Regions from separate parts of the Clostridium amazonense genome, predicted to be linked through region 2. Evidence: riboswitches for the same ligand, from Rfam matches in the RefSeq annotation. Region 2 holds a riboswitch; the other holds the start of a gene.

Region 1 (18,642 bases), on a different contig from region 2:
TTGCTGCTGCTGTTAATATTGGAATCATTGCAATTATTCCTGCTTTCATTTCTGCTGGTACAACAAATGATACAATATATGTTGATATTGGAGCATTTAATAATGTTCCTACAATTAATAAAACTATATCTGTAACTTTAGATTTTTTAGCTTTAAAATAATTATATATGTATCCAAAGACTAGCATTGTAACTGCCATATTAACTGCTATTACACTATGTACTGGTATAGTTAATGGAAACCCACTTGTTATAGCTGTTAAAAGATGTCCTATTGCTCCTATAATTGCCCCATACACTGGTCCTAACATCATTGCACCTAAAAATCCTGGCATAGAATCAAATGCTATACTTCCTCCAAATATTTTAATATTTGCACCAATAAAACTTATTGCAATAAACATTGCCATCATTACTAACTTTTTAGTTTTGTTATCCTTCATCTAAAATTTCCTTCCTTCGTAACTGTGACTTTAACTACATCAAATTCAGAGGTTAAAACCTCCTCTACAGTAATTTAATAAACTGTACTCTAATCTTAAACTTCATTTTATAAATTATATATTCAAATAGGATTTAACTATATAATTCACTAATTCTTCTTCATTGTTAAACACAACTTTATAATTAGTTTTATTTCTACCTATTACTATAGACAAAATATCTCTTTCTTTTGCTGCTTCTAACTTTTCAATAGTTCCACCATTTACTCCACTATCTTTTAGTAGTATTGCTGAAACTTTAAACTCATCTATAAAGCTTAAATTAAGCTCCTTAGAAAAAGGTCCCTTCATTCCTATTATATCTTCTACTTTTACACCTTTTTCTTCACATTCTGTAATTACTTTTAGTGTTGGTAGTACTCTATGAATTATCCTATTTTCTAGATTTAAATTTAATATTTTATCTATATTTCTACTTCCTGCAGTATTTAAAATACAGCCTTCTATATTCTTTAATACATCATATAAAGCTTCATAATTTTCAACTTCTACTACATTTTCTAAATGAATATAATCTTCTACTATAGACTTTCTTTCAAATCTAATATAATTTATATTTAATTCACTACAAACTTCCATAGCATTTTTAGTAATTTCTAAAGCATATGGATGTGATGCATCTACAAGTGTATGAACATTATTCTTTTTTAAAGTTTCCTTTAATTCATCTTTTGTCAAAGGCTTTTCATTTAACGCTTTATACTTATAATTTTGAAGTAACTCTCCACCATAACTACTAGCTACAGACAAAAACAAATCATCAGTATACTTATTAAGCTTTTCTACTATAACCTTACCTTCACTTGTACCTAAAATAAGACCTATCACTTAAACCACCAACCCTTCATATTTGGAACCAGTTGACAATTGAAAATTGACAATTAACAATGATGTTCGTTGTTCATTGTTAATTGTTAATTTTTGTACAATAGTTTAAATCTCCTATTTAAACGTGATATCCTCTTGGTGTTATGAATTTATCACCTTTATAGAAACTGTTAGTGTTTCCGATTATTACTATAGACATCATATCTACTTTTTCATCAGTAAAGTTACCTAATTTATATAAGTTTACTTCTTGGCCATCTCTTAATGCATGTTTTACTACTGCTATTGGAGTGTCCTCATTTCTATATTCTTTTATAATTTCTATAGCTTCTTTTAAATAATGAGGTCTACCATTACTTTTAGGATTATAAAGAGAAATTATAAAATCTCCTTCAGCTGCTAATTTTATTCTTTTCTTTATTAAATCATATGGAGTTAATAAATCACTTAAACTAATATTGCAGTTATCATGCATAAGTGGTGCTCCTATTATAGATGCAGCTGCACTTGAAGCTGTAACTCCTGGTATTATTTCAACTTCTACTTCATCTTTATTTTGAAGCTGCAAAATAAGTCCTGCCATTCCATATATTCCTGCATCTCCAGTACTTACAACTGCAACAGTTTTGCCTTTTGCAATTTCTAGTGCTTTTCTACATCTATCTTCTTCTCCACGCATACCAGTTGCAAAAACTTCCTTATTTTCTAGAAGTGGTTTTATCATTTCTAAATACTTTGTATATCCAACAACAACATCTACTTCTTCTATTACTTTTTTTGCTTTTAAAGTCATATAATCAAGTCCGCCTGGACCAATTCCTACTACATATAATTTTCCCATTATTTCTTCCTCCAAATTTTATAATTTTCCTATACATAAAGTCATTCCATTTAACTTTAGTTTATCTATAAGTATTTCTGCTCCACTTAATTCTACTGAAGGTTCACATACTGATCCTACACCAATAGTTTTTCGTACAAAATCGCTGCCTTCATATTTATGTTCTACTTTTCTTATATCATCTATGGAAAATATATTTAAATCACAGCTTAATCTTTTTTGTAACCTTAATATAGCCTTTTCTTCTGCTTTTATTTCCACGGTTCCAATAACTTTTACACTTCTTATATCTAAGTTATATTTCTCTAAAACTTCAAATACAGTTTTCTCCATAGTATCTTCATCATAATCTTTTCTACATCCAATACCTAAAACTATATTTTTTCTTATAAGCTTTAATGTTTTTTTAGAAGTATTTAAATTAAGTTTATTTGTAACATACATTACTCCATCTACACCCTCTAAAGAATCTCTATATCCCTTAGGTATATCTAATTTATTATCTTCGTCATAAAAGGCAACTTTTTTTCCTTCTACTAAAAGTGCAGCAATGTCTTTGCAATCTTTTAAACTATCTATAATTAAGTTGTTTTCTTTTGCAAATAAATCTGGTGCTTTAATATTTAAGTTATCTGTAGCTGTAGTTATTATAGCTTCTGCTCCTAATGTTTCTGACACTAAAGCTGTTAGCTCATTAGCCCCACCTAAATGTCCACTTAAAAGACTTATTGCATACTTTGAAGAATTATCAACAACAACTACTGCTGGATCTTTATCCTTACTTTTTATAAAAGGAGCTATTCCTCTTACTGCTATTCCTGTAGAACTTATAAATATTACTGCCTCATAAGATGTCATTGCTTCTTTGCATACATTATTTAATCCTAAAGTTTTTACTTCAGATTTAAAATATATTTTTATATTCTCACTAAACTCTTGTAATTTTTCTTTTAATACTAAAGAATTACTATCGCCATTTTTTGTTACACTAATTATTGCTATTTTCATCTTTTGCCACTCTATATTCATGTGAAAAGCTCTTGTCATAAAGTAAACTTTTCTCATAATCGCAATCTATGAAATCTCCAACTAAAATTTGTGCTGTTTTTGTTATGTTAGCTTCTTTTACTTTTTCTGCTATGTCATCTAAAGTTCCAATAACATATTTTTGGTCACCCCAAGTAGCTCTTTGTATAACTGCTACAGGCACATTTCTTCCGTATCCTTTTCTTAACTTGCTAACTACTTTATCAATCATTCCAACGGATAAGAATAATGCCATTGATGCTCCTATGCCTGCAAGTCTTTCTAAATCTTCTTTTTCTGGAACTGGAGTTCTTCCTTCCATTCTTGTAAGTATTACTGTTTGTGAAACACTTGGAAGTGTAAATTCTTTTTTTATAGCTGCTGCAGCTGCTGTAAATGAACTTACTCCTGGAATTACTTCATAACCTATATTTAATTTATCAAGTTCATCCATTTGTTCTTTTATAGCTCCATATATAGCAGGATCTCCTGTATGTAATCTAACTATTTTTTTTCCTTCTGAATGAGACTTCTTTATAACCTCAATAACTTCATCTAGTGTCATTGATGCTGAATTATGTATTTCAACATTTTCTTTGCAATATTCAAAATGCTCTTTGCTTACAAGTGAACCTGCAAATATTATAACGTCTGCTTGTTCTAAAACTTTTCTACCTTTTACTGTAATTAAATCTGGCTCTCCAGGACCTGCACCTATAAAATAAATATTATTTTCCATAACTTTGTTACCTCCAAATTGTTTAACTAAGTCTTTAGTTAACTTTTCTCATTTAAATAATAATTCTAATATATAATCTACACTTTCAATGAAATAATTTATTTATTAAAATTCACTGTTTCTATGTGCTATTATAAGTGACATATAGTCTTTATTTGCAAGAATTTCTTCTCTAGTTGATAATATCTTTTCGCCTTCTCTATATGCTCTTTGTACACATACATAATCAAATTTATTTTCGTCTAAGTAGTTTAATACTTTTTCTTCTTGATTATAGAATTTCATTATAACTATGTACTTTTCATCTTTTATTGCATCTAATCTACATCCTGGAACTATAAGTAGTGGTTCATCACCTATTACAAGTATTTTATCTGCTACAGATGCACTAGCACAGAAAGATGTTATTCCTGGTACTGTTTCTGTTTTATAGTTTTGTTCTTTAATATATTTTAATAGATATATATATGTACTATATACAAATGCATCTCCTATAGTTAAAAATGCAACATCTTTACCATCATGTAAATATCCTTCTATTGTTTTAAATGCATCAAAAACTTTTTCTTCTTTATCTGGTTTTCCCATTGGAAAGTGACTTATAATTACTTCTTGATCTTCTCTTATAAAATTTTTGCAAGTTTCATAAGCTATACTCACTCCACCATTCATAGCACTTGGTGCTATAATAACATCACATTTCTCTATAGTTTTAACAGCTTTTAATGTTAAAAGTTCTTCTCCACCTGGTCCTACACCTATTCCATATAAAGTTCCTAAATTATTCATACTTTTCCTCCAAATTATCTGTTTTATCTCTTTTTTAATTATTGTATTTTCTCTGCTGTAATAATAAATATTGGATTTGCTGCTATAAGCATCATAGATTTTCCTTTAGTTTTTGATACTGCTACTTGGCATACATCTATTTTATAACCTAAGCTTTTTAATGTTTCTATAGCATTATATAAGTTTCCTATAGTTATAAATGTTAATATGATTTTTCCATTAAGCTTTAGCATCTTTCCATATTCTTCTATAATTTCATTTATATTTCCGCCGCTTCCCCCTATGAAAATTCCATCAAAAGTTCCGCTTACATCTTCTAATGCTTCTAATGCTTCTTTTTCAATTAATGTCATATTGTTAACATTAAATTTTTCCATATTTTTTTTAGTTGTGTCTATTGCATCTTCATCCATTTCAATAGATACAACTTCACCGTTTGTACAAATTTTACTCATCTGTATTGATATAGAACCAGTTCCTGCTCCAACATCTAATACTCTTGAGTTTTCATCTATTTCCATTTTACTTATACTTAAAACTCTTACTTCTTCTTTTGTCATAGGACAATTACCACGAATAAATTCTTCATCTTTTATAAATCTCATTTTTTCACCACTCTTCTTATATTTTACTTTTCTAAATTTCTACATATATTACTGCAATTCCACTAAATTCTCTATCTTTAAGCTCTTCTGGTGTTCCCTTTGTTATAACTTCATCAGGATAAGATAAGTTTTCTCCTACATAAACAGTACATTCTAAATTGTTATCATATAATAATTTACAAAGATTACTTGGAGAGTTGTTTTTATCTGTTAGAAACACTCCACTTTGCCCTCTTTTTATAGTATCTAAAAATTCTTCTTCTCTTCCATGTAAACTTCCTAAATGAATTCCATTCCAAATTTTACAAAGCTTACTCATAAAATATTGAAAAGAACTTATTCCTGGTATTACCTCTATATTGCCAGTAAAATTTTTCTTTATATAATTTGTAATTCCATAAAAACATGGATCTCCTGAAGCTATTATTGATATTTCTTTATTCTTATTTTTTTCTATATAATCTAAAATAGAAGTTAAACTATTTAAAGGTAATTTTTCTCCATGTATATGTTCTATACTTTCAATTGCTCTATTAAATCCTAAAATTATCTCGCTATTTTCCATAGTTTTTTTTGCTATAGGCAATATATAATCACTATGTCCTGGACCTAATCCTACAATATAAACCATACCTTACCTTCTTTCCTCTATAGAGCTAAATAATATCCCTCTTTTCATTGAATACATAATTGCATCAACTTCTAATTCACCATAAGTGAATATTTTCATTCGCTCTATAACTTTTCTTCCTATATTTTCATATAATTCTTCAAAACCATCACCTAAAAGTTCCACAGCTCCTTCAGTAGTTTTTTCACTGTAAACTTTTCTAACAAGTTCTGTGTCATATCCCATAAGTGCAAGTTCTAAGGCTAATGTTTCAAGTCTAACATCACAAACTCTACTATGTGTATTAAATGCACCACTAGCTACTTTACAAAGTTTACCTATGTGTCCTACTATAGTTACTTTTTTTATTTTTTTAGAAACTACACATTCCAGTGCCTTACCTACAAAGTTTGATATAATCACCATATCTTTTGTAGGTAAGTTATATTTTTTAGCAAAGTCTTCACCCATATTTCCAAATAATAATATAAGTTCTTTGCTACCACTTTCAACTTTTTGATTAATCTCAAGTTTTACTGATTCTATAAGCGCTTCTTCTGACATTGGCATAACTATTCCAGTAGTTCCCAAAACTGATATTCCACCAACAATATTAAGTCTTGGATTAAAAGTTTTTTTGGCTATCTCTTCACCATTAGGTATAAATATAGTTATTTCAACACCACAATTTTCTTTAAGTACTCTTTTAACTTGACTTTCTATCATTGCTCTTGGAACAGGATTTATAGCTGGTTCTCCTTTTTTTATGTAAAGACCTTCTCCCATTACAGTTCCTACGCCTTTTCCACCTTTTAAAGTATAACCATTTTCCTTTTTAGTAGCCCTTGCAAAAATTTTTATTCCATTTGTTATATCTATGTCATCGCCACCATCTTTAATTACAGAGCATTCTACATAATCTTCACCAAATACTACATCATGTATTTCCAAATTTAAATCAATGCCTTTTGGTGTTTCTATACCTATACTTTTTAATGGTGTTTTATGTTCATCATATAACATTATTGTAGCTGCTTTTGCTGCTGCTGTTGCACAAGATCCTGTAGTATATCCACATCTTAATTTTTTTCCGTTTGCTTCTACATATAAATCTAACATTTTTTATCTTTGTACCATCATATACATAATCGCATTCATTATTGCAGCAGCTACAGTACTTCCACCTTTTCTTCCTCTTATTGTTATCATTGGTATATCATACTTTTCTAAAAGTTCTTTACTTTCTTTAGCTCCTACAAATCCTACTGGTGCTCCTACTACAAACTTAGGTTTAGCTTTTCCTTCTTCTACAAGTTCTAAAAGTCTATAGATTGCAGTTGGTGCATTTCCAAACACGAAAAATTCTACGCCTTCTTCTACAGCTTTTTCAACACCAGCCATAGATCTTGTTATAGCTCTTTCTTTAGCTTCTTTTGCAACGTCTTCTCTAGCAACAAAACATTGAACGTCACATCCTAATTTTTTTAATGAAGGCTTGCTTATTCCTGAAAGAGCCATGTTAGTGTCTGTATATATTGTTACACCTTTTTTTAATATTTCTTTAGCTTTTTCTATAGCATCTTCACTAAAATGTATTATGTTTTGGTAATCAAAATCTGCTGTTGTATGTATAACTCTTTTTACTACTTTTAACTCCGCCTCATCAAAATTATGTGGAGCCATTTCACTTTCAATTATTTCTAAACTTTTTTCTTCTATTCCCATAGGGCTTTTTACATAATCAATCATTTTTTATTCTCCCTTTGTATGAAATTATTTCGTATAATTCTTATTAACTAATTATTATTATCCATTAAAAAATTCAAAAATGCAATATTAGAAAAGAAATGTATGTGACAATATCCACCTAATGTGTTATTTTTTTTATATCCACATTTCCACTCTTTGATTGTTCCATTATAAGTTTCTTTTTTAATGTTATATATTGTATTTTCATTAAGTTCAACTTTAGATTTATGAAATTCATGTCCATTAATGCTTCCATTAATTTCATCTATATAATTTGTACAATATCCAAAATTCTGAAGTCTTTTAGTCATTATACTTTTTCCATTAAAAAATCCTACCATTTCACAAATGTTACCATTTAAATCTTCTATGCCCTCTGTAAGATACATAAGCCCTCCACATTCAGCATAGCATTTTAAGCCATTATCTAATGCATTCTTTATGGATAACCTCATACTTTCATTACTTGAAAGTTCTTTTGCAAAAACTTCTGGATATCCACCACCTAAATATAGAAAATCTATATTTTCTGGTAATTCTTTGTCTTTTAATGGACTAAAGTAAATAATTTCTCCAATTTCAGATAGAAGTTCTAAGTTTTCTTTATAATAGAAACTAAAGGCCTCATCTTTTGCAATAGCAATTTTCATACTTCTATTTTCTATATGAAATTTATCCTCATATTTAGCAGTTTCTTTAAAATCACTTATTAATTCATCTATATCTATATTTTCTAATATATGATTACTACATTTTTCTATTTTAAAATCTATATCATTAATTTCACTGCACTGTACTAAACCTAAATGTCTAGATTCTAAAGATAATTCCTCATCTTTTGGTATATATCCATAAACTTTAATATGACAGTTTTTTTCTATAATTTCTTTTAAAAGATTATAATATGCTGGTGATATGTTATTTAAAATTACACCTTTTATATTAGGTTTTTTTACAAAATCATCTTTATAATTTAATATTCCTTGAATTTCAGCTGCTAATGTTGCACTTTGTGCTTTAGGACTTAATATTAAAATAATTGGTAAATCTAATACTTCAGCTACATGTGCTGTTGAGTACTTACTATCAATTCCTTTACCATCAAAAATTCCCATAACGCCTTCAACAACTGCAACATCTCCATTTCCCCTTGAAAATGCAGATTTTACTCCCTGTTCACCCATTAAGAATAAATCTAGATTTCTACTAGATTTTTTAGTAATATGTGAATGGAATGCTGGGTCTATGTAATCTGGTCCAACCTTATATCCTTGGACATCGTACCCTTTTTTCATTAATGCTTTCATTATTCCAAGAGTAGTGGTGGTTTTTCCGCCACCACTACAATTAGATGATATAACTATACCTTTCATATCTTCACTCTCTAATTTTCATTTAGCCATTCTGATGCTTGTAATGCATAGTATGTTATTATTAATTTTGCTCCAGCTCTTTTTATAGATGTTAACATCTCAAGCGCTGCTGCTCTTTCATCTAATAAGCCATTTTCACTAGCACATTTTATCATTGCATATTCACCACTTACATTGTAAGCTGCTATTGGAATATTAAACATATCATATGCTGCTTTAACTACATCTAAATATATCATTGCTGGTTTTACCATTATAATATCAGCACCTTCAACAATGTCTGCTTCTATTTCTCTTAATGCTTCACGACCATTTGCTGGATCCATTTGATAAGTTTTTCTATCGCCAAATTGTGGAGCTGAATTAGCTGCTGCTCTAAATGGACCATACATAGCTGAACAATACTTAGCACTATATGCCATTATTGAAACATAATCATATCCATTTTCATCTAAAATATCTCTTATTGCCCCAATTCTTCCATCCATCATATCTGAAGGAGCAACCATGTCAGCACCTGCTTTTGCATGTGATAATGCAATTCTAGCTATTACTTCTACTGACTTATCATTAACAACTCTTTCACCTTCTATAATTCCACAATGTCCATGACTAGTATATTGACACATACAAACATCTGTTATTACAAATAAATTTTTATCTAATTCTTTTATTTTTCTAACAGCTTTTTGAACTATACCATTTTCTTCAAAAGCAGAAGTTCCAACTTCATCTTTATGATCTGGTAATCCAAACACTATAACTCCTCTTACTTTTGCTTTTTTTACATCTTCTATAACTTCTGGTAATCTATCTAATGACCAGTGATAGTTTCCTTTTAAAGATGATATTTCCTCTTTTATATTTTCTCCCTCAACAACAAAAATAGGGAATATAAAATCATTTGTATTTAATATAGTTTCTCTCACCATTGATCTTATTGCATCATTTTCTCTTAGTCTTCTTAATCCTGTTAACATAAAAAACACCCCTTATAAATCTTTCTTACTTCTTAAGTTTTTCCATTTAATTCTTCGTTCTATATTTTAATTATATAATTCAATAAGTTTATTTATTAAGCCTTCGTTGCTACTTTCATCACATACTATATGATCTATTTCATTTTCATTAAGCTTTATAGAAGTTATTGGTCCTATAGATACCACTGTTTTCTTTTTTATATCCTCTACACTAGTTAGCTTTATCATATTTTCTACTGTACTTGGGCTAGTAAATATTACCGCATCACACTCTGAAAATCTATTTACACCTAAGTTGTCACCAACTTCTGGTTCATATATATGACATTCATCAACTATACATCCCTTATCTTCTAAAGCTTCTACTAAAAAGTTTCTTGCTTTTTTAGATCTTGGAAGAAGTATCTTATCATTTGGTTTTATGATATCCTTCATTTGTTCAAATAGTTTTTCAGCTACATATTCTTTAGCACATAACACAGGAATTACACCATACTGTCTTACTTTTTTATCACTTGCTGGTCCTATTGTAACAAACTTAGCTTTTATATTTCTTATATCAATTTCTTTTTCTATTAAATGTTCAAAGAATACCTTTGCTGCATTTGCACTTGTTATAACTATGTAATCATAATGTGGTAATTTTTCTACATATTGATCTAAATTCTCTCCAGTTGGCTTTATCTTTATAGAATTTATTTCTGTAACTTCAGCACCTAAGTCAACAAGTTTTGCTCTTATTTCTTTGCTTTGTTCTTTCGTTCTTGTTACACAAATATTTTTGCCAAATAAAGGTTTATTTTCAAACCAATTTAACTTATCATTGAACTTAACAACATCACCAACAACTATTATACTAGGATTAGAAAGTCCACCTTCTATAGCTTTTTCCTTTATATCCTTTAATGTTCCAATTGCTTTTTTTTGCTTTGATGTTGTTCCCCTCATAACTACTCCACAAGGTGTAGTCTCATCCATTCCATTTTCAATTAAGCTTTTAGTTATTAATTCTAACTTTTCAAAACCCATCATAAAAATTAAAGTTCCTTTTAGCTTGGATATAACTGAAAAGTCTAAGTCCATATTATCTTTGCTTTTTGCTGTAAAAATATGAAATCCTCTTGCAATTCCTCTATGCGTTACTGGAATTCCACCATAATTTAAAACTGATATAGGTGATGTTACCCCTGGTACAACTTCAAATTCTATGTTTTCCTCTAATAAAGAAAGTGCTTCTTCTCCACCTCTTCCAAAAACATATGGATCTCCACCTTTTACTCTTCCAACAATATGTCCTTCTTTTGCAAGTTTAACTAGCATATTGTTTATTTCTTCTTGACTCTTATAATGACATCCTGGCTCTTTTCCACAATAATAAATTTCAGCATTGCTATTTACATATTGTAAAAAACCTTCTCCACAAAGTCTGTCATACATTATAGCTGTACAATTTTTAAGCACATTTACAGCTCTTAACGTTATAAGTTCTTCATGTCCTGGACCTGCACCAATTAAATATACTTTGCTCATATAAACTTCCTCCTATGAATTTAATATTAAAGAGGCAAGTTCCTCTCCTAATTTTATATTATCTTCTACTTTCCCATTAACTTCTTTTTTTACAAGTTTCCCATTTACTTCATATATTCCAATGATATTCATATTATCATCTTTTATTTCAGCATATGCACCTATTGTTGAATGACAATCACCCTTTAATGCTTTCATAAAACTTCTTTCAGCATCTACACATATTCTAGTTCTTTCATCATTTAATGATGTAAATACTTCTTTGTTTTTAAGTGTTTCATGAACCTCTATTCCTAATGCACCTTGTGCTATAGCTGGAACTATTTCTCTAACATCAAAATAGTTAGTTATTATGCATTCCATGCCAAGTCTTTTTAATCCAGCTGCTGCTAATATAATTCCATCTAAATTTTCTTTCTCTATTTTATCAAGTCTTGTTTGAACATTTCCTCTTATTGGAACAATTTCTAAATCAGGTCTTAATGCCTTCAATTGAGTAGCTCTTCTTCTACTACTTGTTCCTATTTTAGCTCCATTTTTTAACTCATTAAACTTAACTCCATTTAATGAAACAAATGCATCTCTAACATCTTCACGTATTGGACTTGCTGCTATTATAAACCCTTCTGGCAATTCATAAGGCATATCTTTCATACTATGCACAGCTGCATCCGCTTTTCCTTCAAGCATTAGAACTTCAAGCTCTTTTATAAAAAGTCCCTTGCCCCCTATTTTATCAAGTGTTACATCTAATCTTTTATCTCCTAAAGTATCTGTTAATACTTTTTCACACTTTACATTATGAGTTTTCTCTACAAGTTCCATTACATACTCTGTTTGAACTTGTGCTAATTTACTTTTTCTAGTTGCTATCTTCAAGGCTAAGACCTCCATAAAATAATTTTAAAATTTTTTCTCCATATCCTTTATTAAAAAAGTATAAAAAATCTTTTGTGCTTATAAAATTCATGACTTCTATTTTTTTCTTCATATCATCCATTGAATTTCGTACTTTCAAAGAAAACTCTACATAATCATCATATTTCATTAAACTCTCGCTCATAATATCTCTTACAAAAACAGATGTTTTTGGACTTTTCCCTTTAGTATGAAGTGCAAATACTATATTTTTGCTTTCTCCCATTGTTGGAGTTATACAAAGACTTTTCTCTACTTCCGTAGTATCTATATAGATTTTATAAGTTTTTTCACAATGATTCCTTATTGTATCGTTTAAGTTTTTATCACTGGTAGCAATAACTACTATATGACATTGATTTATCAAACTTTCACTATACATTTCACTAGATAGTGAAAGTCTTTCATATTCTAATAAACTTTTAAATTCACTGCAAAATTCTTGTGATATTACTTTTACACATGCACCTTTATTTAGGAAAGACTTAGCCTTTATAAAACCAGCCTTTCCTCCACCTATAATAAGTACTTTTAACTTATTTGATTTTACTGATATAAAGCTCAATTCATCATTCATACAAAACACCTTTTATTACATTTTTATGCTTTTTAGTGCATCTATTAATTTTAAGTTTAAATTTTCATCTTTTATAGCGACTCTTATAAATTTATTATCTAAACCTTTATAATTATCACATTTTCTAATTATTATTTCTTGTTCTTTTAATTTTTCATATAATTCATTACAATTAATATCTCTAAGTTTAATAAGTATATAGTTTCCATATGTATTATATACTTTATCTATAAATTTAATATTTTTTAATTCATTAAGCATCATCTCTCTCTGAACTCTTATCCAATTTATAGATTGTTTTATGTATTCTATGTCTTTTAATGAATACTTTACAGCCACTTCTGCAAAGCAATTTACATTCCAAGGATTTTGCATTAAATTAAAATAATCAATGATTTTTTCATTTTTTGTTATTCCAAATCCAAATCTTACTCCTGGAAGCCCATAAAATTTTGTTATTGCTCTTACTATGAATAAACAATTATAATCATTAACAAGATCTATAAAGCTATTATTTATATCCAGTGTAAACTCAATAAATGCTTCATCTATTAAAATAATTTTTTTATTTTCTTCACAATAATCTAATATAGCTTTAAATTTTTCTTTATCAATTTTACATCCATTAGGATTATTAGGATTTCCTATAATCAATCCCTCTGTAGTTTTTACTTTTTCTAATATATCTTCATAATCATAATTAAAGTTTTCTTTTAAATATGAATATTTTAAAGTTACTCCATGCTTTCTTGCATTATCTTCATACTCAACAAAAGAAGGAACCACAATAGTTATTGATTTTAATGATTTTATTGCTAAATCCAAAATTTCCGATGCACCATTACCAAGTAATATGTTTTTATCATTAAATCCAAATTTTCTTTCATTTTGTCCAAAATAACTATAAGATTTATCTAGATACTCTTTTATATTACTTTTTAAAGCTCTATACTTTATATCTGGATAAACTGTAAGCATTGATACAGCTTCTTCTATATGCTCACTAAAACTTTTAGGAACACCTAAAGGGTTTATATTAGAACTAAAATCTATTAATGTTTTGCCCTTTAGTATTCCATCACTATAAATATCTCCTCCGTGTTTCAAAAACACCACCTCAATCTTTGAAATTATTATTTAAAATAAATTCATAACATATTTAGACTTTAATCTAAAAAGCTCCATTATTAAATAAATCATATATGCATATATTGAAATTAGTACAATAACCATTATAAGAACTAATAATACTTCACTTGCATACATAAGCTTTACTGATTTTTTTATATGTTCTTCTGTTAACTCATTTATATTATCTCCAATAGTTGGTTTATAAACAACTTCTCCAAAATATACATTTGTTCCACCAAGTTGAATCTTCAATGCTCCTGCTGTTGCTGCTTCTGGGTAAGCACAATTAGGACTTTTATGATTTTTTCTATCTCTAATCATAATTTTAAAACTCTTAATTATATTTCCCTTAACAACAAAAGCACATAAACACATAAGAAGCCCTGTTAATCTTGCAGGTATAAAATTAAATACATCATCTACCTTTGCTGGGAAGAATCCTATATTCTTATACTTTTCATTTAAGTATCCAACCATAGAATCCATAGTATTTACACCTTTATACATCATTGCAAGTGGTGCACCACCAATTAATGCATAAAATATAGGTGCAATTATTCCATCTGAAGCATTTTCCGCAACTGTTTCTATATCTGCTCTTATTATTTCATGCTTAGAAAGTCCACTAGTATCTCTTCCAACTATATATGAAAGCTTAATTCTTGCATCATCTATATCATCTTTTTGCAAAGAATAATATACTTCCATAGCCGCTTTATCTAAACTTTTTGCTGCAAGTGTAGTCCAGATTATTAATACATTTAATATATGAAAAATTGGCCTACTTATAAGTGCAAATCTTAGGAGTATATATGGTATAAAGTAAGTCACTAAACATACTATTATAACCATAATTCCTCCAGCTCTTTTCAATTTTTCATTGTTACCATATTTATCTCTAAATTTCTTTTCTATTTTACTTATAAGTTTTCCTATATATATTATTGGATGAGGTAGCCAATTAGGATCACCTAATATAAAGTCTATAATCATGGCTACAAATACATAAATAATATTATTCATTAAATTAAAATTAAACAAAATATCACACCTAACTATAACTAGGACATTATTTTAGTCCCATAATTTTATATACTTTTTCCATATCTAAAGATGCACGAACTATATCTGCTAATTTATTTAATTCTTCTTCTCTTAAATTTTCATATGTAGAAGATTCTTTACATTCTATTCCTTTTTTACTTCTTAATTTATTTACTATAACTTCTCTAAAATCTACATTATCAAAAACTCCATGTAAATATGTACCTATAACATTTTTCTCATTATTTATAACACCATCTACATGACTACATTTCTCTTCATTCTCACTTGTTATTTCAAATAAAGGATTTGCATTTTCACCTAATTTTGTAACGCCCATATGTATTTCATATCCATATACATTTATTTTTTCTCTATCTGTTATAAAATTATTCTTATCTATTACATGTCCTTCAACTCTAGTTGTAACTTTTTTATCTTCAAAAGTAGTTTCAACATCTAAAAGACCTAATCCCTCTGTTTGTAGGTTTTCACTTTCTACTCTGTTAGGATCATTAATTTTTTTACCTAACATCTGATATCCACCACAAATTCCTACAACTTCACCAGTTTTGCTATATTCTTTTATTCTATCAAAAAGCCCACTCTTTTTTAGAGCATTTAAATCTTCTATTGTGTTTTTACTTCCTGGTATAATTAGTAAATCTGGATTTTTAAAATCATCTACAGACTCTATAAATCTTACTGATACATCTTCCTCAATTTTTAAAGCATCTATATCTGTAAAATTTGATATTCTAGGTAATTTTATAACTGCTATATCTATTTTGTCTGTTATTTCTTTATTTAACTCAACAGCTCCATCTTCATCTTCTAAAGCTAATCTAAAATGTGGTACAACGCCTATACAATCTTTTTTAGATATATCTTCAAGCATATCTATACCTGGTTTTAGTATATCCACATCACCTCTGAATTTATTTATAATTGTACCTTTTACTCTTTCTTTTTCATCATCTTTTAAAAGCACTAAAGTTCCAACTAATGATGCAAATACTCCACCTTTATCTATATCTCCAACTAATAATACTGGGGCATCTACAAGTTCTGCCATTCCCATATTAACTATATCTCTATCTCTTAAATTTATTTCTGCTGGACTACCTGCCCCCTCCATAACTATAACATCAAACTCTTTTTCTAATTTTTCAAAATCTCTTTTTAACATATCTCTAAATTGAAGTTTCATATTATGATATTCCATCGCAGTACTATTTCCATAAACTTCACCATTAACTATTATTTGACATTTTTTGTCACTAGTTGGCTTTAAAAGTATTGGATTCATATATGCTTCTGGTTCTAATCCACATGCATATGCTTGAAGGACTTGTGCTCGTCCCATTTCTTTACCATCTAAAGTTATGTATGAATTTAAAGACATATTCTGAGATTTATATGGACATACCTTATATCCATCTTGAGTTAATATTCTACAAAGTGCTGTTACTAATATGCTTTTTCCAACGGAAGATGCCGTTCCTTGAACCATTATTTTTGCCATGATTAAACATCCTTTCTAATACTGAGAATTTTCTATTTTTAGTATTTAAATTTTAAATACACTAAATTTAGTATAAATATTGAAAATTTAAAATGCATTTTCAATATTTTGCATAAAATAAATAGATATGCCATAAAGGGCATATCTATTTGTATAATTAAATAAATTATATACTAAATAGTTCTTTCCCTCCGAAAGCTTTTCTAATTTAGGCAGGTCTCCTGGCTCATGAGTCATCCTTGTCTTATCCTTCCCTATTTATCTCAAAATAAGTGGTTTTTTAAGACTCGTCATCAATTACAGTAGCGGGGGCTGCTATGGAATTTAACCATATTCCCTTTTCACTTATGTATAAGCACCTAAACACAATATTACATTGTTATTATTTTAATTATTTACGTTTTGATTATAAAATTAAATGGAAAACCTGTCAAGTAACACACTATAGGGTTCCAATATCAAATTTTAAATCACATCTTTATCAAATGATAATATTAATCTTACAGTTTATTTTATTATCATGATTGAAACCAATTAACAATTAACATTTATCAATTAACAATGATGGTGGATATCCCCGGGGATTGAAATCCTCGCTACAATGTTTTATTTGTGTTTCAAATAAAATTAATATAATATTTATCCATAAAAAGTTTATTTTGGAGAATAAATTCCCCATTATAGTATTCTTACTAATCATAGTTTTTAACTAATTTGTTCCACAAATTATTATAAAGATTTATTTTTAAAACTGATACTTCAGTTTTATCGTTAATTATTAATTTTAGTACTATACCTTAAATTTTTAAAGTTCTATAGATTTTATTACATTACCACATATATCTTTTATATAAAAAACATTGTCTTCTAATATTCCATAGCTATGCGGATTATTTTCTTTTGGATAAGATATTGAACCTGGATTGATTACATAAATATCATTTTCCTTTTTAGCTACTGGTATATGAGTATGTCCGTATATTAATACATCGCCTTCAGCTATGTTCAGCATATTTTTTTCACTGTATATGTGCCCATGTGTTATAAACACTCTCTTATTATCAGCTAGAATCACATTGTAATCCATCATGCAAGGATATTCTAAAAGCATTTGGTCTACATCTGCATCGCAATTTCCTCTTACACCTATAATTTTATTTTTATATTTATTTATAAGATTTGCAACTTCTTTTGGATTATATTCTTCTGGCAATGGATTTCTTGGGCCATGATATAAAACATCTCCTAAAATAACCATATAATCAGCATTCTCTTTTATAAATGCATCTACTCCTAATTTTGCGTATTTTAATGATCCATGAATATCTGACATAAAAAATAATTTCATTCCTTCAATTCTCCTTTTCATAAGTTTAACTAATAGAATAATACTATATTTTTCTAACTTTTATCTATTTTCATTGCATTAAATTCTTCTTTAGTCATTCTAAATAAAACTTCATTTTCTTTTTCTTCTACTATTGAAAATCCTACTTTTTTTAGTGCTTCAATTCCTTTTATATTCATTACATTGTCAAAAATAACTTCTCCACCAAATTCATTGAAGTAATAATCTAATATTAAATTTATTGCTTCAACTCCATATCCTCTTCGCCTAAAATTACTTTGTATTTTTACATTTAAGTCTGCACTTTTTAATTCATCATCATACCCATGAAAACTAACTTCCCCTACAGGCATGTCTTGAAAATTATATATAAGGGTGTAAAAATTCTTATTGTCACCTGGATATATCATTCTCTCATACCATGATATCCATCTTTCCTCATCAAAATTTATAACTCCACCAACATCACCCATGGTTTCTTTATCATTCCATAAAGTTTTTATATAGTTAAGCTCATTAAATTTTGG
Region 2 (15,905 bases):
CTCTGAAGCAGTTTCCAACTCAAAACTACCACCATCTCCAACATATATACATTCATCAGACGACACTGATAACTTATTCATACATCTAATAAATATCTCTTTTTCAGGCTTTTGCAAACCTTGCTCAAAAGAAAGATATGTAGCATCAAAATATGGAAAGAGTTCACTATTTCTTATTGCCTCAACTTCTTCTGAAAAACAATTGCTTATCAAACCTATACAAATTCCTTTTTTCTTTAGTTCCTTTAACATTGGGAGAATTTCTGGATGAAGATACTTGAAACATTCTTTCTTTGACATTTTCCTTTTATCCACGATCTTACTAAGTAGTTCTTTAGAATAACATTGTTTTTCTTTTAGTATGAATTCTAATGTTTCTTCTAAATTCATTTTTCCTATAGTTCTCCCATACTCTGTTGGTTTCCACAATAATTGAAATTCTTCTTCTGAAATTCCAGCATCTATAGCTATTTGCGTACCAAAATATAGTGGGCTTTGAAAAAGAGTTATTAATGTTTCATACATATCAAAAATTACTGCTTTTATCATACAAAACTTCTCCTTACACTCATAAAACTTTCTATTTATCTCTATTTTTTTTAATTAATATTTAATCAACCCAATCTACACATGGGTATCCCATATAGTAATCAATAGTATATGGTGTGCAATAATTTATATTTGCTTGTCCTATAAATCTTCTAATAATTCCACCATGTGCAATAATCATAATTTTATTAAATCCCTTTTCAAGATATTTATTTAAGATAGGAATAACTCTTTCTATAATTTCATTAATTGTTTCCCAATTTCTCTTCTCTCCATCTGGATACATACCCTTACACTTCCAAAAATCTTGATGAATCTCAAGTGATTGTTTAGAAGTCTTATATTGATATGTTTTGTCTGGACACCATTCATGTAAATCTACTTCTACTTCTATTCTTATACCTGTATTTCTAGAAATAATAGCTGCTGTTTGTAGTGCTCTTGTGTATGGAGATGAAACAATAAGCTCACAACTATATAAATCTAAATTTTTAGAAACATCTTCTGCTTGTTGTATACCTGATATAGTTAATGGAGCCAAATCCCTACCTTGTCCAACAAATCCTCTTTCATCACATGGTAAATAATTAGGTTCACCATGCCTTATAAAGACTACTTTCATATTAATTTATCCCCTTTCACACTTAAATATATTCCCATTTCTTATTATTTAAAACAAAACATCCTTAATTATATTTTTTCTACATACTCTTAGAATCACCTTTATTTTAATTTCCAAAATTACCTTTTAAATTTTTTTACTTAACTCATACATATAGAATTAGATTGCTTCATTTTTTCTTAATATAAAAGATTTAGATTGCAAGAAAATCGTATACTATTTACCATTTTTATACACTATTTTTAAAAATATTTAAAATAAAAAATATCACATATTCAAAATAAATATGTGATACTTTTATATAATATTTTATATTTTTAAGTTCATTAACAAATTTGAGTTTGTCATGGTAAGTACAAAATAAACTCTATGTAATATACTAAATTTACCACCTATCCAAAGCTGTTAGTAAAAAAATATAATGTGTTTTGTAAGGCATAAGCATAGCGGAATGTTTTTCTACCATTCTCTTAAATTTTTCAATTGAAACATACGATACCTCTTTTACTTCATTATCGTAGAAAGAGTATTCATCTAAAAGAATATCCTTTCTATAAATGAACACATCATCTATTTCATTTTCAATATATCCATCAACCTCACCATACTCTCGACAGGAAAAAAGATACTGGAGTTTATCTATTTCTAAATCAATACCAAGTTCTTCTTTTCCCTCTCGTATAGCTGCTTCTACAGATGTTTCACCGGCTTGGATATGACCTGAAAATGAAATATCCATCATATTTGGGAACATAACTTGATCATTTCGAGTTTGTAGTAGTATCTCATCCTTAGAATTAATAATCCATACACAAACACCTTTGTGAATAAATGCTTTTTTATGAGCCTCACATTTTTCCTCTGTCTTACCACATTTTTGACCTAATTCATCATAAATATCAATCATTTCCATACAATACAGTACTCCTATAAATCACTATTTATTTGTATATTTCATACAAATAGTTTTTATTTCACTTTATCTTATTATTATGAATAAATTATAACATATTTTACAAATACTATATTATTCAATTTTTAAAGAGCATTGCTCATATTTCTAGCTTTAGTAATTAGGTCACAATATAAGTACACTATGAATTAATACGATATTCTGGTTCGTTGACTTTATTTTCTATGTACAATTTCACCAGTACTTTTTAAAATACTCTTCTCTGGAATATAACCTCTTACAGAACTTAATGGGTAAACAATACTATCTTTTCCTATTATTGTCCCTGGGTTTAAAACTGAGTTACATCCTACTTCAGCTAAATCGCCTACAATTGCACCAAATTTTCTTAAACCAGTTTCAATAATATCTTTTTCATATTTTACTTTTACTAATGTTCCATCAGATTTTAAATTAGATGTTATTGCACCTGCCCCCAAATGAGATTTATATCCTAATATTGAATCGCCAACATAATTGTAATGGGGCACCTGCACTTTATTAAAGAGAATTGAATTTTTAATTTCACTTGAGTTTCCAATTACAACATCATTACCAATGATAACATTGTCTCTAATGTACGCCGAATGTCTGATTTGGCAATTGTAACCAATAATGGCTGGACCTTTTATAATAACATTTTTTTCTATAGTAGTACCTTTGCCAACCCATACAAATTCCTTTATTCTTTCAAAATCGCTTGGCAGATTTTTTGCGTATTGAAAAATGAAATCCTTAATTTCTGTAAGAGCTTCCCAAGGATACTTAACCCCTTCAAATATGGCTCTTGCATCTAATTCTTCAATGTTTAATAGTTCATTTACAGAAACTTTCATTATAATCCTCCTCTAAATAATTAAAATATAGTCACCCTCCATGTTATAACTAACGTGGTAATTTTTATGAATATTTCGATATTTAAATATATTTTTTGTATCTAATTTTAAGTTACTTAATAAATTTTAATTCAACACGGAGTTAAAAATTAAAAGTTGTACGGCTTCAAGATATTTAATATCCTGAAGCTCATAACAACATAAAAAAATAAGTCACCAATATTTCTATTATCTTGGTTATCTCTATTTTCTAAAGCTATTATTACATATCCAAAACGCTAAAAAATGTAAACTAATTTCCTCTTAATTATTTTTTTTATTTTCATATACGTAAAAATAGACTTATCTCTTTTATGATTGTTTACTTTAATAAGGTACTTACGCCCTATTTACTTGCTACCAATTTCTTTTGTTTCCATAGCAAATCCAGTACAATTCTTAAATATGCTTTGCCAACATTCTTCATAATAATTAGTCAATATTATTATAGAAACTTTTTCTTCAGGTACTTTTAATATTATATTAGTAAATCCATTATACTGCCCTGAATGAAAAGGAACCTTCACATTGTCTTTTTCTAAAATAAACCATCCAAATCCATACTTTCCTCTAGATCCATCATTTAACTTGTTTGAAGTAAAGATTTTATCAATAATATCTTTATTAAAAATACTTTCATTTTCAAAAGCTGCCATCCATAGCTTTAAATCATTAATGGTTGAATATATACCGCCATCTCCTGTAGTCAATCCACAATAATCAAAGTCACAAAATTTATCCCCTTCTTTTTTATATCCATAAGCCCTATTAGGAATAGCTTGAGTTTTCTCTGTAAATACAAAGGTATTCTTCATTCCTAAAGGTTTAAAGAAGTTATGCTCTAGAAAATCTGAAAAAGATTGACCTGATAATTTTTCTATCAATAATGCCAATAATACATAAGCAGTATTAGAGTAGCCAAACCTGCTGTTACATGGATATTCCAGTTCTTTTTCTCTAAGTATAAAATCATACACATCAGCATTAGTCATATTATCAGTGCTTTTATTATTATTTTCATAAACAGTAAAATAATCTTTTATACCTGAAGTATGATTAACTATATTAATAATTTTCACGTCATCATAATGCTGTGGTAAGTCTTTAAAATACTTATTAATATTATCATTTAAATCCAGTTTAGATTGTTCATATAATAACATTATTGCTGCAGCTGTAAAGCTCTTTGCAAGTGATGCAATATAAAAACATGTATCCTCCGTTATTTCAGTTTTATCTTCCATGCTTCTGAATCCATAAGACTTGTTATATACAGTTCTTCCGTCCTTCATTACTGCCAATGAAAACCCAGGAGCCTCACTTTTATTTTTTGTATAATTAGCTATAAATTCATCTATCATTTTCATATCATCTCTCATCCCCTTTTTATTTTTTACAATATACCCTCAACTAAATTGTATAATCTTCAATTTAGTATAAATTATTTTTAACTTGTCCTTTTCTTAACCTACTCAAAACTTCTAATACTTTATCCATTTAAATGATTATCTAACCCTTCATATATTTCAAATGACTTATTAGTTAATATCCCACACGTTTTCTTTAATTTTACTACTTCATACTCCTAATGAATTTAATGAATATTTTGATATTTCAATATATTATTTTATATCTAATTTTAAGTTACTTAATAAATTATATTTTATAAGTCAAATTCCCTAATGTACTTAATATTTTTTATAATAATATCTGACTTCCACCAATTTTTACTTATAGCCCATTGTTCAAGATAATCATTCCACTCCCATGTAACTTTCCAAGAACCATCATGATTTTGAGTCTTTAAAATAAATTCATATTCAAAGTCACATATATCCTTGTTTTCTAAATAGAAATCACTTGATTTACTATTTATGAATAATGATGGTCTACATATATAATCAGTGTTCCATATTTTAGTGTCGTATGTTATAACTTGCTTAATTTGTTTTTGTAATAATTCTTTAAATTCCTCCATATTTACTAAATTTAAAATAGAGCATTCTTTCATATAATTGTATAATTCTATAAAACAAGCACTTTCATGCATAGATTCTAAAGGGAAATTCTTTTTAAAGTAATTATAAGCTTCTTTTGATAACTCACATGCTAACTTATATATAGCAGTATCTTTTTTTGCATATTTCAATATAAAACCTATTAAACTAGCCGTAGGATTATATGTTAATTCTTGCTTTGTGCTATAAGACCACCAAGGCGCATGAGGATAATTATCATTTGTTACCACTGTATTTAACCCATTCCATCTATGTCCATCAAATTCATTATTAGATGATAAATAATTTAAAATTCCTTTTATTATTGGATGAGTTTTATCATCTAAATTAATTTCTTTAATAATCTGAGTTGCTGCCCAAGTTTGCAAAGGTGTTGAATTAGTATTCCAACAATCAGGTTCAAGTGCACTTGCAAATCCACCATCAATATTTTGGTATGTCTTTAAAACACTAATAACGTCTTCCTTACTTCCATTTTCAAATAAGTAGTTCCATCTTGCCATATCAAGTGGTCTTGAATTCTTTAATATAAATCTTTTTGCACGTGTATAATAATCCATCACTTTCCTCCTTTTAAATTAGTTTTCAAATCTCTATTTATCCTCATTTCTCATATAGCTAATTTTTAATTAACATAATTTTACTATGATTTATTAATTATAACATATTTTGTAAATAAATCATTATTCATTTTCAATTGTAAATCCATCATCAAAAACATCTATTTATACATTTCATTACCTACTTAATTTACTTTATTATTCAATCTTATATATTGTGTTAAACTTACATATCATACATCTTAACTATGTTATATTTTTTATGATTCATTCAACTATAATTTACTTTTATGTATTTTTTTAATATAAATTTTACGTTTAATAAAATATAAATTACATATACTAATGCAAGAATAACTATATAAAATAAGAAATGGAGATATTAATATGCGAAATTTAACAGAAGGTGAAGTTCTTTCATTAACTACATTGTTAAAGTTTGAGAATGATGCCCTAGCAGTTTCAGAGGCAATGCAAACACTTATAACAGATGCTGAATTGAAAAAGCAAGCAGAAGCAAGTATATTGGCAACTGAAGGTAGAATTAAGGGAATACAACAATTTATTAATGAAAATCAAATCACAACAAATTATAGGAGGTAAAATATAATGTCAGTTATTTTAAGTAATATTATTCAAAACACTACTAATATAAATGATGAAGTTATAGCTGGAACTATGCTTGCTTCTGCTAAAAGTGGTGCTGATGCCTATCTAAATGCAACAATGGTAAGCACAACACCAGAATTAAGAGCGCTTTACTCAGCTAGTCTTAATCAAGTAGTTGGTGGTCATTCAGCACTTACTGAACTAACAGTAAATAAGGGTTGGGCTAAACCATATAATCCCCCTACTCAACAATTATCAGAAATTGTAAGTAAATCTGAAACAACAGTCTAATAGATGAAATTTATTGCAAAGGGTCATTTTGACTCTTTGTTTTTTATTCTTACTTTTTTAAATTGTATTATTCAATTTTAAGATAACGTTGTTTTTAATCTAAAGTTTAAAACTTACACAACATTTTAATCATATTAAGAGATAAAAAAATACCACATATTCACTTTTAAATAATGTGGTATTAAAGTTCTATATTTGTATCATTAGATAAATAATGTTATACACCAATATATAATTAACTATAACATATCTTCATCAGATTTATATTTTAGTTTTTGTAATTGTAAAGTTTTATGCTATTTTAGCCAATCTTTTATAATAGATATTTTCTTTTCTGTTGCGTTAAGTTCAATCTGGCAGCCTATAGGCAATGTAACCATTGGATGTGTATGACAACAATCAAATTCTGCGATAAAAGGTATGCTTTTACCCTCTAAAACTTCTAATAAAACCTCATATGGTTTTCTACCAGTTTTCTTGTCATCAAATAATTCATGTTTTCCAAGTATTATTCCTGAGATTTTATCAAATATACCGTTAATTTTTAAAAGAGAAAAACTTCTTTCTATATCTGAAATATCTTTTAAGGAATCTTCGATAAATAAAATGTCTCCTTCTTTTACTTCTGGCATATACTTGCTCCCCCATATACCTTGCATTGTGTTTAGATTTCCACCTATCACCCTTCCACTTACTTTACCTTCATTAACTGTTATCCAGCTATTATCTCTTCTTTCTTTACACCTATCTTGTAATTCCCAATCTATATATTCATCTGTCCAATATGAAGGTATCTCATAAGTATATGGAAAATCTGTATCCTCTATAAGAATCTCTTTAAAATAATTGTATGTGCCATCCACAAATGGTATTAGTTCACCAAATGATGCAACTAACGCGGGTCCATAATATGTATTTATTCCCGTTTGTGCATAAATACCAAGTAAAATTGCTGTTACATCTGAATAACCTATTATAATTTTAGGGTTTCTTTTAAAGGCTTCATAATCTATATATGGAAGAAGTGAATTTGAATTCATTCCTCCAATTGTAGCCATAATACATTTTATTTTTGGGTTTCTAATTAACTCATTTAACTCTTCAGCTCGTTCTTTAATACTACCGGACCTATAAAAATCACATTTACCTGTAAGATTACCTTCTATAATATTAAAACCTTTTTCTCTTAAATAACTTTTAGCTCTCTCAAATCGCTTAGGACAAAAATACGTTATTGGTGTTGATGGTGAGAAAATTCCTATTGAATCTCCAATCTTTAACTTTTCCAATCTAATCATTATTATGTCTCCTTCTAATTATACTATTTCTCATTTATTAGATTATAATACAATTATTTTCAACCTAAAATAACTCACTGTCAAGTTTATATATATCTAGTAAAAATATTCTTTACTTAAGATTATCTTATAATTAATTGATTTAATAAATTTTATAACCAACTTTATTATTTTACATCTACATAATAGTCCGCCAAGGTTAAAACCTCAGCTACGAAGAAAATCTAATCAAAAGCCAAAATTTGTAGGCGAGGTTTCAAGCTTGCATAACGTTATTTCATATATCATTTTTTAAATGTATTCCCATATAAAAAACACCAAGACTGAAGTCTCGGCTACGGTGTATTAATTAAATATTTATTATAAATAATGATTTCAATTAATGTATTTTATAATTCTCCATTTTCAACTTTCAATTTAAAATTGTAGGCGAGGTTTCAACCTTGCATAACGTTAAATTCATATATCATTTTTTAAATGTATTTCCATAAAAAAACACCAAGACTGAAGTCTCGGCTAAGAAGACAAATAAATATGATCACCCAATCTTTGTAGGCAAAAGTTCCTTCTTCCATAGTATTTCTAATAAAATATTAGAATTAAAAAGTTTTTCAATAAATTATATTTATTTTACTTATAAATTTAGCTATTTATAAATCTAAAAATTACGACTAAAAAAATAAGTATTGTTGCACATAGACTCATTTTAGCAACTGCTCTATTCTTTTTCCAATTATGAACAGTTTGAATTAATAGTAAAACACCCCACAATGGTTCCATTACATTTATAGCATTTTTCCAAATACCTAAAATTTGCATACATGCCAACATTATAATACTTATAGAACAAATATTACTCAAAATAGATATTGCTTTTTCATTTGTTTGTTTTTGACTGCTCATATGGCTACTATCTCCCATAATACCTCCTATACATACCATTATAAATTAATTAGATAAGATTTTAATTTTATATTTGATCATGATGTAATTTTATATTTAAAGTACATAATGAATTTGTTGTTGTTTTCTTAGTATATTTTAATGTATTGTTTTATATTTTATTTATCTATTGCATTATATTTTCTTTTATCTACATATTCAAAAAAAATTTGGTAAAAGAAACCAATGCCCTGTACTATATTGATTTAAAACACGTCCTGAATCAAATAAAATCCCCTTAATTTTTTTCTTTCCTTCCCATATTTACACTCCTATACCATTTTCTCTATTTATATAATCTTAATATTATTCTCTTCTGTAATCATAGATTTCATTTTTTACATTTAATTGTATTCCATTTATTTTTATAGTTTCATCATTAATCCATGATATATCTGCTTTTTCACAATGATACTGCAAATATATATTTTTAGTTTTACCACTATTGTTGTTCTTTAACATCCCTAAAACAGCATAACCTGTTGTAGCTCCACCATCGTTTAAGTAAGCAGTCACAGTATATTTTCCGTTTGGAGAAGTTGATTCCGTAATATATTCTTGTCCATTTATTCTTTGTATATTGTAAAATGCCCAATAGACATCATATGATATTCCACCGGCAATAATTGCAATACTTAAAAATATTATTATTATACTTTTTTTCATTTTCTTCACATATATCCTCCAATTCTTTTATAAAAAATCCTACTGCCAAATTGGAATTTAACAAGAAGTGAAGAGGTAAGAGTGAAGAGTGAAAAGTTAATGAATAAATTCAGCAAAGCTGAATTTGAATATATTTTTAAAAAATCCTTTAGGATTTCCACCTTAACTCTTCACTTTTATCTCTTATTTTTTAACTCATATACAAATTACTATTTGTTGAATTATTTCACATTGTTCATATGTCACCTTTTACTCATAATGCAATTTTATATTTAATTTTAAATTACTTAATAAATTGAAATTTATCTATTATTACTTTGTTCCAAATGAAATAAACATTGGTGGAACAGTTAATGCCATTAAGTTCTCACCCATCTCTCTAACATAATCATTGATTTCTTTTTCACACCTATATTGATAATGAGCTTCTTCCTCTGTAAGCCCTCTGTTACAGAGAGATTTTACAAACTCACTCTCATCACCTATTTCATGTCCCCAGCCATCAGCATAAAAAGTTTCTAACTGTTTTTTATATTCGTCCTTATTTCCATAAGGATTGATAAACCTTACACAATCATTTAATCTCATGGAAACATTTTTCAGTCCAAGTTTTTGCATCATAGCTGGTAATTTTGTACCTATACATTTGTCACTTCCATACACTTCTTTTTCATTTTTCCACAATTTAGACAATAATCCTAAATTACATTTTCCATCAACATCCAACCCATCTATATACATTGCTGCATTACATACATTCCAATTATTATCTATACAAATAATGAGTCCTCCATCAATAGTGACATCTATCATTTTCTTAATCATTTTTTCTGGTTCAGGTAAATGCATCAAAAATGCTTGACAAATAACTATATCATATTTTCCATTAATATCCTCATTAATTAAATCGCACTTACTAAAATTAGTTTCATAATCAGCTTCCTTAAATATCTGCTTTGCTTCTTTAAGTAAAGTATCTGCATTATCAAATCCAGTATAGGTACTTCCATTAGGTAAAATTGGCATTAATATGCTTCCCAAATATCCAAGACCACAAGCAAAATCTGCCACTCTGACAGGCTTGTCTATGCGCCAAACTTTCTCTACTAAGAACTCTACATAATCAAGGTTAATCCATCTCTTTCTTGACTCTCTTAAATATTCTAAATGGGTGTTCCAATCAGTTCCAGACATTTTTATCCCTCCATTGCAAATTTTAATTTGTTTAACAATTAAATATTCCTTCATCAATTTTTCTATAATCATATAATAATATTTACATATAACAATTTTATTTGTCTGAATATTGCAATATTAAAGCCTATTATTTTATATTTAATTTTAAATTACTTGATAAATTGGATTTTATACATTTCAAATTATTTTCAAACTGGATGTAATAAAAGTCAAAACTAATCAAAAAATTTACCCTTATAAAAATTTTCATTTCCAAGTTTCTTTGCTGTCAATCTAAATATAACACAACCATCTGGACATACAATATCCTTGCTATATTTGCTATTTCCACCTATGTTTTCTAAATCTCCACCACTTCTGATAGCCTCCATGATTGGAAACATAATCATCATGACCTTTGAACAAATACCTTGTCCATTCATATTTACAGGACAACCATATGTGCATGTATATTTATCGCCTACTTCCTCTCCGTTTCGGCAATAGTTCTCTGTATGGTCACTACGAAGAAACCCCGTTACCTCAATTTCAAATTCATACTCCTCATCATACCATTTTTTCATAATTAATCTCCAATCTCCTATTTATCTTTATTTATCATACAAATAATTTTGATTAATATACTTTGTTTATTACGAATTAATTATAACATATTTTGTAAATAACTTATTCTTTAATTCCTTTTTTTAATGTATATATTATTTAAACAGTTATCACTTAAGAGCAGGTACGTATTTAAATCCGCCAAGACTAAAGTCTCAGCTACGAAGACAAATAAATATGATCACCCACCCTTTGTAGATGAGAATTTATTCTTACTTAATATCTTTTGTATATCTTACTTCTTATTTTTCATGCACACCATAATCCGCCAAGGTTAAAACCTCAGCTACAGTGTATAGATTAAATATGAAACATCATATTTTATAATTTTCAATCTTCAATTTTCAACTTTCAATTAATAAAGTAGGCGAGGTTTCAACCTTGTAAAGAATTATTTTCATATATTATTTTATGAAATGTATTCCAATATCCAAAGCCACTAAAACTGAAGTCTCAGCTAAGAGGATAATTAAATAAGATCACCCAACCTTTGTAGACGAGAATTCATTCTTGTATAACGTTGTCTTTTATATATACTATTTATTCTTTTATATCCACATAATAGTCCGCCAAGATTGAAGTCTTAGCTACAAAGGAAACATAATAGAAATAGGGGGAATTTCTTCCCCCTTAGTATGTTGATATGTTGAAAATGTTTATATTAGATTTTAGTGTGTTCCTCTTATAACTTTTATTCCTTTTTCTTCTAGCATAGAAGCAATTTCAGTGATTGTTTTGCATTCTTCACCTGCACCATTTTGAGTACAAACTCCAACATGCACTACTTCTACTCCTTCTTTTCTTAGACGTTCAATCTTTTCAATCATTCCTTCATCTTTAGATGGTTCTTTACCACATCCATTACAACGCATATATGCTGCTAATTCTATTTCTTCATCTTTATACATTTCAAAATGTTTTTGTTTTAAGTTAAAAGCTTTAAAACAAGCTGCTCCTGTGCATACTTCATTAGCTTTTAGACAATTTAACATTGCTATCTTTTTCATTTTTTATACCCCTTACAAATATATTATAGGATTCCAAATTAAAAGTAATCTTTTTATCAAATGACACTACTAATGTTATAGTTTATTCTATTATCATGCTTGGAATCAGTTGAGAATTGACAGTTATGGTTAATATTATTCATTTAATTCCTAATATTTAAAATAGAAATATATAAAAACCGCGTTTTTATATAATCTTCAATTAATTTGTTCTACAAATCATTTTTTAAATTGATTTTTAAAAAATGAGCTTTTAGTTTTATCCTTCATTGTCAATTACCCATCGTTAATTGTTAATTTTATACAACACTTTAAATTGCTCTTTATCAACTTAAATAATAGTAATTGCATTTTCCAACTTAGATTCCTATGTTTAAAATCCTATTTTACTTTTTATATAATTCTGGATAAAGTGCTTCACCAATTGCATTTAATCCATCAATTGTACGAATTCCACTAGTGTATACTTCACTTAATCTAAGTGGAAATACTTTTTTATTTTTTACTGCATTTAAACTTCCATAAACGGGATTGTCCATTATTTCAGCTAAAGCTTTGCTTCCTGCTCCTTCTCCATAGCCTTCCATGTGTACTGTAAATATCACATCTGGATTTAATGTTACAAGGTCTTCAGCACTTATTTTAGGACCTGTTTCCATAAGCTCACCGCCCATTTTTGTTACCATATCTCCAGCTAAGTTATTTTTATCGTATATACGTATATTATCTTTTCCTGAGCTAAGCACAATTACTTTTTGTTTTTCTTTACCGTCTGTAGCTTTTGTAACTTTTTCTACAGTTTTTTTCATATCATCAACTAAAGCTTTTGCTTTGTCTTCTACATCGAATATTTTTCCTACTGTCATAATATCTTCATATTCATTTTCTACTGTTCTTTTTTCACTTATGTCATTTGAGTTTAATGCCATATATGTATTTACATTATTTTCATGCCAATAATCTACATCGCCTAATGACTTATCAGAAAAAGTTGATTTCCAAGCTAAAATAAAATCTGGTTTTAACATAACTGCCTTTTCTTTAGTCATTGCAACATTCGTGTCTGTAAAATCATTAAATTCTTTATCTTTAATCTTTTTATATGCTTCCTTTAATGAAGGTGCTATATCTTCCTCTTTTACTCCAATAGTTGAAACGATTCTATCTTCAAGTCCCAATGCAAGCATTGTTTCTGCTGAATTTTGCCATGCTGTAATAACTCTTTCTGGCGCTTTTTCAAATGTTTCTTCAACTGGCTCTTTTGCATAGTTAAAAGTGCTAATCTTTAACGGATAGTTTTGAGACTTTTTATCTCCTTTTTCCGTTTCAGATGCTGATACTGTTTTTGATGTATCACTATTTTCTTGTGTTTTGTTATTACCTTGTGAGCATGCTGTAGTTAAGCACATTACACCTATTAATAATAACGCTAATGCTTTTCTCTTCATCTCTTTTCCCCTTTTTTTATATTATATCACCGCAGATATTGTTTACAAATTTATACACAATAAAAAAGTGACTGCAATAGCCGCAGACACTCTAAATTTCAATAATAAACACATTAATTTTAAGCTTATTAATTACGAACTTAATTTCATAAAATGATAATTCTAACTTTACATATTATTCTTTATTCACTCTTTTGAATGATTTCTTCATAAGTTAACTATAACAATTTTGCTTTATATTAAGTGGTTACTTTCTGCGGAAGATACCAACAATAAATACTGAGCAGGTTTCCTGACTTAAAGTTCATTGTAGAATCATGCCTTCTCACAATAATTGCAATGACTATTTTATGAATCTACCAACCTTTTACAGTGACCGGATCGTTTAGGATTTACACCTAATTCCCTATTACCTTATTAAAATAAGCACTCAATATTTCTTTATAAAGATATCATTTCAAGAAAAGTTTGTCAATTATAACAAAATGGAATATATTACACTAAAATAATATGCTTTTTTCACTTGACTTTTTTTGTTTATACTCTTTAACAATATTTATTAACATGATTATTGTTACTATAAATCCTAACCCAAGATATAAATACGCAAGCTTCGGAGTAACCTCCATAAGCATCGGAACTAATGTTGATCCAAGTATATTATATAAAAAATGCCCCAATATATTGGACCATATAGAACCCGTCCACATATAAATTACGCCCAATACTATTCCTAATAGAGATGCATATATAGCTTGTAAAATGTTTCCATGGAATATACCAAATAGTATACCTTGTATCAATAATGCCAAAACAACATTCATATTACTTTTTAATTCATTAAATATTATGCCTCTAAAAAATATTTCCTCAAATACTGGTGCTATTACTAAAATCACCAACATTGAAAAAATAGATGTTCTTGCATTAACTATGCCTTCGGATACACTTTTATAGCTCTCGAATTTATCTCCGAATATATGGACAAAAGCTAACGTAAAGAAATTCAATGCTAATATTAGAAGAATACTTTTTAAAAGCTCATTCTTGTTTAGTTTTTTAAATCTACATCTTTGCCATAAATTCTTTTCTTTTCCTCTTAGTATTAATGCAAATATTAAAAGTGTTAATATTGCACCTCCACCTGAAAGTATATATTGATTTTCCATTATAATTTCAGCAAGCTTTGCTTCTTCCATCCCCATATGCGTTACAGTATACGAAATTGAAAATATCATAGAAAATATAAATTGAGCTGCAAAATATATGAGTATAAACCCAATTATTTTTCCTACCATTGCTAATTTTTTCTTCATTAAATTTTTCCCCCTTAGATAATACTAATTATTTTACCTTTATTACCATTTATTTTTTAATTTTATATATTTAAACTTAAAATTAATTTCCAATTGTAAATTTTCTTTAAATTCTCACTTTTCATTTGTTGTTTTCTCAGTTTTTTACCTATATAAAGATTGGAGTACTTTATTTGGAGGTTTTATTATGTTTTTTAATCTAAATGTTAATACTATTTTTTATAAGAATTTAAGTGGCTTTTCTTACTCAAATTATATTCGTAAATTTTCATATGGCATAAGTTTTATTTCATACAAATTGGATTTTAATTCATTGAGTATAGAATTTAAATCCAACAACATAGTTTTTTTATCCAACAGTAAGGATTTTTTTACATGTACTATTGGATTAAACTCCTTAGCTAAATATATATTTAATATATATTTAAATAAAATAACTTCGTTATTTTATTATTTATATAAATCTAAAGATTTATATATTAATTCTATAAATAGAATTAATAATAACAAAAACATTATAGTTATTATAGTTTAGATACGGATTAAAATCATACTTACTTAAGGAATTAAATCCCTATAGCATTGCAAATTCAAATTCAAAATAATATCTTGTAATAACGTTTTGCAAGGTTGAAACCTCGCCTACAATTTTTAATTGAAAGTTGAAAATTGAAAATGTAAAATTATAAAATACACTATTTCATGGTTAATTAATTCATTGCAATTAGTGGTCTTTTATTTGGATAAATACTTAAAAATAATATCTCCCAATAACGTTTTGTAAGAATGAATTCTCGCCTACAAATGTAGTAATTACATTTAAGAATAGAAGTAAATAAAAACTATAACACCTTCGTAGCTGAGGTTTTAACCTTGGCGGTAATGTATCCTTGCTAGATTTCATTGTTTCAAATTTTAAAATATATTAATCAACAAGAGGGACGGACCTATT

The links. A riboswitch is a leader RNA that binds a small molecule or an ion and turns the genes downstream of it on or off. The one in region 2 is predicted to bind cobalamin.
Region 1: another riboswitch for cobalamin. It lies ahead of AC07E4_RS02370 (cobyric acid synthase); the one in region 2 lies ahead of AC07E4_RS11565 (ABC transporter substrate-binding protein).

What each region holds. Positions count from the first base shown of each region.
Region 1 is NZ_JBWKMH010000005.1:23,150-41,791, reverse strand. Features, by position in the region: gene AC07E4_RS02455 (ECF transporter S component) at 1-442, opposite strand, end outside; gene AC07E4_RS02450 (cobalt-precorrin-6A reductase) at 557-1,330, opposite strand; gene cobJ (precorrin-3B C(17)-methyltransferase) at 1,449-2,171, opposite strand; gene cbiG (cobalt-precorrin 5A hydrolase) at 2,190-3,179, opposite strand; gene cobM (precorrin-4 C(11)-methyltransferase) at 3,160-3,936, opposite strand; gene AC07E4_RS02430 (cobalt-factor II C(20)-methyltransferase) at 4,042-4,725, opposite strand; gene cbiT (precorrin-6Y C5,15-methyltransferase (decarboxylating) subunit CbiT) at 4,764-5,330, opposite strand; gene cbiE (precorrin-6y C5,15-methyltransferase (decarboxylating) subunit CbiE) at 5,362-5,961, opposite strand; gene cbiD (cobalt-precorrin-5B (C(1))-methyltransferase CbiD) at 5,965-7,059, opposite strand; gene AC07E4_RS02410 (precorrin-8X methylmutase) at 7,063-7,689, opposite strand; gene AC07E4_RS02405 (cobyrinate a,c-diamide synthase) at 7,737-9,062, opposite strand; gene hemB (porphobilinogen synthase) at 9,074-10,042, opposite strand; gene cobA (uroporphyrinogen-III C-methyltransferase) at 10,109-11,572, opposite strand; gene hemC (hydroxymethylbilane synthase) at 11,585-12,466, opposite strand; gene AC07E4_RS02385 (NAD(P)-dependent oxidoreductase) at 12,435-13,067, opposite strand; gene AC07E4_RS02380 (pyridoxal phosphate-dependent aminotransferase) at 13,083-14,174, opposite strand; gene cbiB (adenosylcobinamide-phosphate synthase CbiB) at 14,205-15,221, opposite strand; gene AC07E4_RS02370 (cobyric acid synthase) at 15,268-16,767, opposite strand; cobalamin riboswitch at 16,962-17,145, opposite strand; gene yfcE (phosphodiesterase) at 17,573-18,115, opposite strand; gene AC07E4_RS02360 (GNAT family N-acetyltransferase) at 18,169-18,642, opposite strand, start outside.
Region 2 is NZ_JBWKMH010000025.1:92,728-108,632, forward strand. Features, by position in the region: gene AC07E4_RS11495 (HAD family hydrolase) at 1-549, opposite strand, end outside; gene AC07E4_RS11500 (histidine phosphatase family protein) at 611-1,171, opposite strand; gene AC07E4_RS11505 (NUDIX hydrolase) at 1,557-2,084, opposite strand; gene AC07E4_RS11510 (acyltransferase) at 2,300-2,959, opposite strand; gene AC07E4_RS11515 (serine hydrolase domain-containing protein) at 3,349-4,377, opposite strand; gene AC07E4_RS11520 (hypothetical protein) at 4,662-5,576, opposite strand; gene AC07E4_RS11525 (hypothetical protein) at 5,964-6,179, shown strand; gene AC07E4_RS11530 (spore coat protein) at 6,186-6,476, shown strand; gene AC07E4_RS11535 (S66 family peptidase) at 6,773-7,774, opposite strand; gene AC07E4_RS11540 (hypothetical protein) at 8,417-8,695, opposite strand; gene AC07E4_RS11545 (DUF5412 family protein) at 9,023-9,382, opposite strand; gene AC07E4_RS11550 (class I SAM-dependent methyltransferase) at 9,695-10,576, opposite strand; gene AC07E4_RS11555 (TIGR04076 family protein) at 10,795-11,142, opposite strand; gene AC07E4_RS11560 (CGGC domain-containing protein) at 11,851-12,189, opposite strand; gene AC07E4_RS11565 (ABC transporter substrate-binding protein) at 12,576-13,637, opposite strand; cobalamin riboswitch at 13,903-14,086, opposite strand; gene AC07E4_RS11570 (lysostaphin resistance A-like protein) at 14,138-14,953, opposite strand.